3 regions of the Marinomonas sp. 15G6-16 genome follow, and region 2 is predicted to be linked to each of the others. Evidence: predicted binding sites of a transcription regulator. Region 2 holds the regulator's gene; each other region holds the start of a gene.

Evidence for each region. Region 2 encodes FNR, which switches genes on or off when oxygen is low (the NO sensors DNR and NnrR bind a similar motif). Its sites were predicted from a motif close to TTGATNTANATCAA; they were not measured.
Region 1: AC0L46_RS09585 (cytochrome ubiquinol oxidase subunit I) is a predicted target of FNR. The motif match lies at 2,064-2,077, and genes of this name have one in related genera.
Region 3: AC0L46_RS13935 (cytochrome ubiquinol oxidase subunit I) is a predicted target of FNR. The motif match lies at 1,121-1,134, and genes of this name have one in related genera.

The regions. Positions count from the first base shown of each region.
Region 1 is NZ_CM147916.1:1,980,056-1,983,337, forward strand. Features, by position in the region: gene cydB (cytochrome d ubiquinol oxidase subunit II) at 1-408, opposite strand, end outside; gene AC0L46_RS09585 (cytochrome ubiquinol oxidase subunit I) at 408-1,859, opposite strand; gene AC0L46_RS09590 (sensor histidine kinase) at 2,225-3,282, shown strand, end outside.
Region 2 is NZ_CM147916.1:118,776-122,057, reverse strand. Features, by position in the region: gene ttcA (tRNA 2-thiocytidine(32) synthetase TtcA) at 1-604, shown strand, start outside; gene AC0L46_RS00615 (YfaZ family outer membrane protein) at 615-1,181, shown strand; gene AC0L46_RS00610 (adenine phosphoribosyltransferase) at 1,252-1,794, opposite strand; gene fnr (fumarate/nitrate reduction transcriptional regulator Fnr) at 1,820-2,581, opposite strand; gene hemN (oxygen-independent coproporphyrinogen III oxidase) at 2,603-3,282, opposite strand, start outside.
Region 3 is NZ_CM147916.1:2,908,699-2,911,980, forward strand. Features, by position in the region: gene hisA (phosphoribosylformimino-5-aminoimidazole carboxamide ribotide isomerase) at 1-368, opposite strand, end outside; gene arfB (alternative ribosome rescue aminoacyl-tRNA hydrolase ArfB) at 566-979, shown strand; gene AC0L46_RS13935 (cytochrome ubiquinol oxidase subunit I) at 1,290-2,864, shown strand; gene cydB (cytochrome d ubiquinol oxidase subunit II) at 2,866-3,282, shown strand, end outside.

The DNA.
Region 1 (3,282 bases), 1.4 Mb from region 2:
TTGAACCAAAGAACCCAGCAATAAACCTTGGCAAAAGGCCGCAATGGCAGAACCTGAACTGAACGCCAAATCCCAATAAGGTCGAGAAGTGTCGGATTTGAAACGATACTCAAAGGCCACACCACGGAAGATCAAGGCAAACAGCATCAGCATGATTGGCAGATAAAAGATGGAGAGAATATCGCCATACGCCTCAGGAAAGGCCGCAAACAGAATCACGCCGCCGAATACTAACCAAGTTTCATTACCATCCCAAACGTGTGAGATAGAACGCATTAAATGATCTCTCTCGCCACCTTGATTGAACCATGGATACAAGATCCCAATGCCCAAATCAAAGCCATCGAGCAAGACGTACATAAAGATGGCGAAGCCTAAAACGAGGAAGTAGAAAAATGCCAAATCCATTATTGCTCTCCTTCTTTGTTTCGTACTTGTGTATTGGGAGTGCCTTTATTCTCAGCATCGTTTTCTTGTAAAAGCTTCACCCACGCCAAGGCGTAACCGGGCGCTTTCATGCCGATTAATTGTTGTTCTAAGGCGGCCATGCTCGGCGGGCCTTTCTTGATTAACTTACGCATGAAGTACAGATAAACCCCAAGCAGCAAGGTATAAATCACCACGAAGACGATAAGAGTGAATAAGACTCGCTCGGCCGGTAATGGCGAGACGATTTCTGAGGTGCGTACCAAGTTGTAAACGATCCAAGGCTGTCGGCCGATTTCCACCACGTACCAGCCAGCCAACACCGCAATCACGCCAGCAGGTGTAAATAAGCTGACTAACGCGAGGAAAGGTCTGTTTTCGAACAAGCGACCTTTGCGGCGCAATAACAAGGCGAGTAGGGCGATACCCATCATCCCAAAACCAATGCCAACCATGACGCGGAATGACCAAAACACCAAAGGCACATTCGGTCTGTCTTCTGGCGGAACGGTTTTTAATCCTTGCACTTCGCCATCCCAAGAATGCGTCAGAATCAAGCTACCAAGGTTGGGAATACCCACTTGGTAATCGTTGGATTCGGTTTCCATGTTCGGCATGGCGAATAACAACAAAGGCACATTGGCTTCTTTTTCTGGCCAAATACCTTCCATCGCGGCGAGTTTTGTTGGCTGATGCTCTTGCACGTTCAAGCCGTGCATGTCGCCAATCCAGGCTTGCATTGGCGTCAATATCAAGGCGAACCACATGCACATAGACAAACCTTTTTTTGCAAAAGGAATGTTCTGCTTTTTCAATAAGTAATAAGCGCAAATGCCCGCAACAACAAAGATGGCTGTGATAAAAGCCGCCATTAACATATGCGTAAATCGGTAAGGCATGGACGGATTGAAAATGATCGCCATCCAGCTTTCTACTTCAAATTTGCCATCGACGATTTTGTAACCCGCAGGCGTTTGCATCCAAGAATTCGCCACAATGATCCAAAAGGCTGAAATCCAAGTGCCTGTCATCACCACGAGAGTTGAGAAGAAATGCAGTTTGCGACCGACCCGCTGCCAACCAAAAAGCATGACGCCGAGAAAGCCCGCTTCCATGAAGAAAGCCGTCAGTACTTCGTAGGCCATGAGCGGCCCTAAAATCGCTCCCGTCATTTCAGAGAATTTAGAAAAGTTAGTGCCAAATTCATAAGACAGTACAATGCCAGACACCACGCCCATGCCGAAGGTGATGGCAAAAGGCTTGATCCAAAACTTGGCCAATTGAAGGTAATAGGGGTTGTGTGTTTTCAGCCACAAGCCTTCCCAGATCGCAATTAAGGTCGCAAGACCAATCGTGATACTGGGAAAAATAATGTGGAAACTCACCGTAAAGGCGAATTGAATACGAGACAAAATAGCAACGTCGAGATCCATAACCATTCCTAGTAAAAGTTGAATGTTAAAAAAGACAAGCGATGGTTATTCGTCGTTCTTGATGGCGATGGTGCGTATCTGTTGAAACGCCAAAGGAAAAACCGCCAAGCCCACAATGCTAAAAAGCGCGATGGCCTCGGTTAGAAAAAAACTCATGTTCATAATGTCTGCCCCATTAAGAATGTGTGATTAAGTCAGTAAAAATTGATCTAGATCAATCTATTAATAATGCTTATAGCAAACGAGAGGCCAATTTATGAGTGTTTTTATCTTATTGATTTTAAAGGAATAAAATTTAACTTTGCGTGAGCCGTAAAAGAGGTTTACGATTTTGTCTTATTTATAGTGTAAACGAGGTTTACGGTTTGACCCTTTCATTGATGTTTGAAATCGCCATGTTGGTGTCCAGCGTCTGCGGTATTTTGGTCGCGATTTGGCTTTTATGGCGAGCGAAAAAGCAGGGCGATTTACGCGCCTTGGCTGGCTTTGCCATCATGATGGCGATTTGGTGTTTTGGTCACGTTGCCTTGTTTCAAGGGTTTGAAAACCTTGGCATTCACATCATTCTCGCGAATCCTCTTATGCCGACTTTCTTCCTGCATTTTGCCATTGTGTTTGTGAACTCTGGTGCCGCGAAAGAAGCCATGCTCGACCGACTTCATAAGGCGTTGCCTTGGTTTTACGCCACCAGTTCGGCCGTTGTTTTGCACAGCTGGTGGATTGGCGCGGGCGACGTTGTCAGCACATTCGACACCCGTTCTTTTTTCGTTTTTACAGACGCAGGCACAGGGAACCTCGCGTATACGGTTTTAGTAGGGATCTTGGCTCACGGGGTTTTGCTCTTCGGTTGGTATCGTCATTCGGGCAATAAAAAACGCTCTATCTTGGCGATGTTTGGTGTTGGCGCGTGGGGGCTTTTGCTGGCAACCAGCTTTGTGTTTCCGTCCTTTGGCATCAGTTGGTTTCCTTATCCTATGTTGCTGTTGCCAAGCTATTTGCTCTTGCTGGTTTATGGCGTGGTGCGTTATCAAATCTTATCGGTGAATGCCTTTGCGAACAGAGCCTTACTTTGGCTTGCCATGATGCTGGTGATTCTTTGCTTGATCGCGGTGATCAGTGTGGTGTCTGGACGACTGGGTTTGCAAGCTTTAGCGGACGTTCCAAGCTGGCAATTGTGGCTCTATTCTTTGCTTCTTTTAGTGACGACGGCGGTGATTTACCAGCCATTGAATCGTCTGATTTCTCGTTTGATTTATCCCGGCGCTATGTTGAATGAGCAAGTGCTGGAAAACTGGTCGAGCCGTTTAAAAGAAGCCCAAGATTGGCCCGCTCTTATCGCGTTAGGCGAAGGCTTGTTGTCTGCACAAATTCGTCGAACGGTTCAGATTAACATGCCATTTAGTGGCGAAATGACGACAAAGAG
Region 2 (3,282 bases):
ACAACCTGGCTTTCCAGAGCATATACTACCTGCTTATCTAGAAGAGGTTGGTGTAGATTTCCATATTCTAGAACGAGATACTTATAGTATTGTTAAAGAGATTGTCCCTGAAGGTAAGACTACATGTGGTCTGTGCTCTCGTTTAAGACGAGGATCACTGTATGGTTTTGCTGAAGAAATTGGTGCAACCAAAATCGCACTTGGCCACCACAGAGATGACATTCTTGAAACTTTATTCTTAAACATGTTTTTTGGCGGCAAACTCAAATCTATGCCACCAAAGTTACTCAGTGATGATGGAAAACATGTTGTTATAAGACCACTTGCTTATTGCAAAGAAAAGGATATTGAAGCCTTTTCAATAATGAAAGAATACCCAATTATCCCATGTAACCTTTGTGGCTCTCAGGAAAACTTACAACGACAAGTTGTGAAAGATATGCTTCAACAGTGGGAAAAAGAATACCCAGGCAGAACAGATTCAATGTTCACGGCCATGCAGAATGTTGTGCCATCACATATGGCAGACACTGAATTATTTGACTTTAAAGGTTTGAAAAAAGCTGAAGACGCTATGAACCGCTTAAACATTATTTCTCTATAGGATGATAGAAATGAATCTTACATATAAAACTCTATTATTAACTGTCGGCCTTTTAGGTGGTTCATTTGTTCATGCCTCAACTGCTGGTGTGAGTTTGACCAACGAAACAGTGAAAGGCGATGTCAATTTAGATATGGGGTCCTTTGGTTTAAATGCTGGCGTTACCAATGATCTTGACACAGATAGCTCTACTGCCCATGTGGGTTTGACCGTTCAAGACTCAGAAGGTGGAAATGGACCTTTGGAAGTCGGTGTTGGTGCCCGTTTATCCATTATTGATACCAATGTTGGAAGTAACGATGAGGTCTCAATTGCATTAGGCTTAGGTGGTTGGTACCGCTATACACTTCAACAGGCAAACCGTTTGAGCATTTACGGCTCCTTATATTACTCACCTGAGGTATTGTCATTTTCTAACTTAAATCATACATACACATATGACTTCCGTCTTGAGTATATGACAATGCGCAATGCTCGAGCTTACATTAGTTATGCAAACACCGTGGTTGTATACGACGATAATAGCCGCGCAGAAATTAACAAAGGCTTCTCTGTTGGTGCCAACGTCGACTTTTAAGTAAGTAGACTTCTGAGCAATAAAAAAGGTGGCTCTAGCCACCTTTTTTATTGGAGATTAAACGTTTATATCAATCGCCATCGTACGCACAAAGACTAAAAACAGGTACGTCACTTTCACGTAATTTTTCACTACCACCTAAATCTGGTAAATCGATAATTGCAGCGACTTCTTTGATTGTCGCACCTTGTCCAGTTAGCAATTTAATAGCGGCAAACAAAGTACCACCTGTTGCAATTAAATCATCGAACAAAAGTACATTATCGCCAGCTTTTACCGCGCCTTCTTGTATTTCAAGCTCAGCTTCACCGTATTCTAAAGCGTAAGCTTGAGAAACAGTTTTACCTGGGAGTTTTCCTTTCTTGCGAATCAGGATAAGAGGCTTTTGCAGCTCATAGGCCAATACTGCAGCAATCAAAAAACCACGAGCATCAATACAAGCAATATGAGAAATATCAGAGGACATGTAGCGGTGAACGTAGGCATCAACGACCATTCTCATTCCTTTAGGGTCACTAAAGATAGGAGTAATATCACGGAAGCTGATGCCTTCTTTTGGCCAGTCTTCTACTGTTTGGATTAGTGACTTAACGTAAAAATCATCGTAGAGCATATTCAGTAACGCCTTAATTTATTTATCAAATGTTGGCGATTTTACCACAATCACTCGCAATCCCAACGAGTTTTTGCATTTCAGGGAAATTGACTATCTCAATCTCTTTACCATCAACATGAATTAGCTCATTTTTTTGAAAGCGAGTAATCACTCGACTTACGGTTTCAACAGCTAAACCTAAGTAGTTTCCGATTTCGCCACGAGACATAGAAAGTCGAAACGCACTGGCAGAGTAACCACGCTTTTTAAATCGATTGGACAGATTCAATAAGAAGGATGCGACTTTTTCATCGGCATTTTTCTTCCCTAGTAAGACCATCATCTGTTGATCATCCGATATTTTTCGACTCATTACCTTAAATAACTGATGTCTCAAAGAAGGAATTTGGGCAGATAGTTCTTCTAAATGAGTAAAAGGAATCTCACAAACTGTTGTGGTTTCAAGCGCTTTGGCAGAAACTGGATAGGTATCTGAATCCACGCCACTTAAGCCAACCAACTCACTAGGGCAATAAAAGCCTGTGATCTGCTCTTCACCAACGGACGTTATGTTGAAAGTTTTCAATGTACCTGAACGTACAGCATAAACAGAATCAAATTTTTCACCTTGGCGAAATAAAAAGTCACCTTTTTTTAATGGCTTTTTGCGCTCAATAATTTGATCTAGTTTATTGATATCCTCATCAGCTAAAGCGATCGGAAGGCAAAGTGCACTTAGGCTACAATTCTGACATTGAGACGTAAGTGTACTATTAAATCGTGTCTGTGCGTGTGTTACTGACATGTGAATCTCCCTGACCTGATGTTATATAACTTTTGAGTATTTTATATTGTTGTTTAGGTACTTATCGAAAACCATACAAATACAGCGAATAAGTAATCTACCACGTTCTGTCACTCGGATAATGGTCTGCATTCCATTGTCCTGTATTTCAATCATACCGTCTTCAATCATTGAGGTAAGATTATCTACCTCTTTTGAGAAATATTCAAAAAATCTAATATTATTCTTTTGCTCAATTGTCGTAGTATTTAATTCAAATTGAGAAATAAGGGTCATAATAACTTGATGGCGAATACGGTCATCAGAATCACTGATATAGCCTCGACTAATCGCCAATTGGCCTTTTTCAATACTACTTCGATATAGGCTTAAATCAGTATGGTTTTGGATGTAAACACCACTTAGATCGCTGATGGCAGACACACCAAATGCCACTAAATCAGTTCCAGCGTGAGTTGTATAGCCTTGGAAGTTTCTTTGCAATAAGCCCTGCTTTTGTGCTTTTGCAAGACTGTCATTAGGTTTTGCAAAGTGATCCATTCCTATGTACTCATAACCCGCATCGATAAGATACTCAATGCTCATTCTTAGCAACTGCACTTTGATGCTCGGAATAGGAAGGCTATCTTCAGGTATCCTTTTTTGTGATCTAAACCTTTCAGGCAGATGAGCATAATTAAACAAAGAAATGCGATCAGGCG
Region 3 (3,282 bases), 440 kb from region 2:
GTTTCACGCTTAATTTTGTCTAAGCGATCCCAAGAGAATTCGCCATCTTTAAATAAGTAAGACGTTACAATAACGTGAGAAGCGCCAGCTTCTAAATAACTCGCAGCGTTGCTACTTTTTACACCGCCACCAAATTGTAAACCGTTAGGATAAGCACGCAGGGCGCTTAATGCCTCATCTTGGTTGCCTTTACCTAATGCAATTACGTGGCCGCCCGTAAGGCCATGCTCACGATAAAGCTTCGCGTAATGCTCTGCGTTGTAATCGCTGATAAAGTTTTCAGTAGCGCCTTTGTCGTTCAAGCTACCACCTACAATTTGTTTAACCTTGCCTTGATGTAAATCGATACAAGGACGAAACTGAGTCACAAAACGCTCCTATTACTGCTAAAAATGGCTGCTTATGGAAAGCAGCCAAAAATAATACGCAAAAATGAACATGGCTGAAATGCCAAAAAAGCAGTATAGCCGATAAATTCCTGAGAAACGATGCGTCAGAGAAAACATTCAGGAAGCCTGTTATAATCACAGCTTCCTTCTTATCATAGAATTTTCAAAGAAACCCTATGTTGCAAATCTCCGTCGCAGTAGCGATCCCAGACCACGAAATAGAACTTACTGCTATTCGAGCCCAAGGAGCGGGTGGTCAAAATGTTAATAAAGTCTCTTCTGCGATTCATCTTAGATTCAATGTGGCTCAATCTTCCTTGCCTGCGTTTTATAAAGAGCGACTTTTAGAGCTTAAAGATTCTCGCCTCACGAAAGACGGCGATATCGTGATCAAAGCACAACAACACAGAACTCAAGAGTTGAATAGGGAAGACGCATTAGCGCGCCTAAAAGCCTTAATTCAAGAAGCTGTTCGAGTTCAAAAAGCCCGTCGTCCAACCAAACCGACACGATCTTCCCAGAAAAAACGAGTTGATCAGAAAAAGCAAAAAGGGCAAATCAAAAGCCTAAGACGCAGTAACTGGGATTAGATTCATCTTACTTTGTCTTCTCTAATAGCGGCTTTGAGCCGCCTTTTCCATGACATATATCTACAAATGAAAGACTTTCCTGTGGCTTTTTAAACACTCTGTTTTTTGGCTTTCTGACATATTCTTTTCACTCTCTTTATCTTGATCTAACGCAATGTTTTAAAACGCAACACCTCTCATAATCTGGCCTTATAGTAGCCTCAGATGGGTGAGGCTTCGGTGGGCGTTAGATAATAAGAACACTCAATTAAATGAATTTAAGTGTCTACAAGCGTCTTTTTTCTCAATCAAATGAATGGGTTGAAGTTATATGATTAACGAAGCTGTAGTGGAATTATCGCGGTTTCAGTTTGCTTTCACTGCTCTGTACCACTATTTGTTTGTCCCTTTGACATTAGGGATGGCTTTCTTACTCGCAATCATGGAATCAGTCTACGTGATTACCGGTAAGCAAGTTTACAAAGACATGGTTAAGTTCTGGGGTAAATTGTTTGGTATTAACTTTGCGCTTGGCGTAACAACGGGTTTGACGATGGAGTTCCAATTCGGGACTAACTGGTCTTATTACTCTCATTATGTTGGCGATATTTTTGGTGCACCTTTGGCCATCGAAGGTTTGATGGCTTTCTTCCTAGAGTCCACTTTGGTTGGCTTGTTCTTCTTTGGTTGGGATCGTCTCAGCAAGGTAAAACACCTAATGGTGACTTGGGGCGTAGCGTTAGGTTCTAACTTATCTGCTCTATGGATTTTGATTGCCAACGGCTGGATGCAAAACCCAGTCGGTTCTGAGTTCAACTACGAAACCATGAGAATGGAGTTGGTTGATTTCAGCGCTTTGATCTTTAACCCAGTGGCGCAGGTGAAGTTTGTTCATACGGTTTCTGCAGGTTACACAACGGGTGCCATGTTCGTTCTAGTGATTTCAAGCTACTACTTACTAAAAGGTCGTGATCTTGCCTTTGCTCGTCGTTCTTTCGCCATTGCTTCTGCGTTTGGTCTGGCTTCTATTTTGAGTGTGATCTTGCTAGGTGATGAATCTGGTTACGAGATTGGTGAAGTTCAAAAAGTGAAATTGGCTGCCATTGAAGCGGAATGGGAAACTCAGGAAGCACCTGCGGATTTCACTCTGATTGCTTTCCCAAACCAAGAGCTTGAAGAAAACGAATACGCAATCAAGATTCCGGGCTTAATGGGTTTGATTGCAACACGTTCTCTTGATACGGAAGTAGAGGGTATTCAAGAACTGAAAGAGCATAATCGCCAACGAATCATCAATGGTATTTATGCGAACCAGTTGCTTGAGCAATTACGCGAAGGCTCAACAGATCCTCTTGTGAAGTCTAACTTCGAGAAAGTGAAAGACGACCTTGGTTACGGTTTATTGGTGACAGCCTTCAATGAAGACATCAATAAAGTAACGTCAGACGAAATTGATCTAGCGGTGGAATATTCTATTCCTCAGGTTGCGCCTTTGTTTTTCGCCTTTCGAATTATGGTGGGATGTGGCTTCCTAATGTTGATCGTGTTCGCAGCGGCTTTCTATCAAAATGCTCGTCGCCGAATTGGTAATAATCCTACTTTCTTGAAATTCATTGTGCTGTGTTTGCCGTTGCCTTGGATTGCGAACGAAGCCGGTTGGTTTGTTGCAGAATATGGCCGTCAACCGTGGGCGATTGGTGAAATCTTACCTGTTCACGTTGCAGTATCGAGCCTAACAGCAACCGAAATTTGGATTACGATCGCTGGCTTTGCCGTCTTGTATACCGCTTTCTTGATTGCCGAAATGTATCTAATGATTCGTTTTGCAAAGCAGGGGCCTTCTAGTTTACACACTGGTCGCTATGCACTTGAACAAGAAACTGCTCAGTTAAAGCAGGAGGTATAAGATGGATTACGAATTATTAAAAGTAATTTGGTGGGTATTGATCGGTGTTTTACTGATTGGTTTCGCCGTAACGGATGGCTTCGACATGGGCGTTGGGAGTCTACTAAACATAATCGGTGGAACGGATTCTGAACGTCGTATCATGATCAACTCGATTGCGCCCCATTGGGATGGCAACCAAGTTTGGTTTATTACCGCGGGTGGTGCTTTGTTTGCGGCTTGGCCTGTGGTGTATGCGACGTCTTTCTCTGGTTTCTACTTTGCCATGATGTTGGTGTTGGCGGCGTTATTCTTCCGCCCGATCGGTTTTGACTACCGTTCAAAACTAGAAAACACAAAATGGCGCAACAGTTGGGATTGGGGAATTACTTTCGGTTCAGCTGTGCCACCTATCATCTTCGGTGTGGCGTTTGGCAAC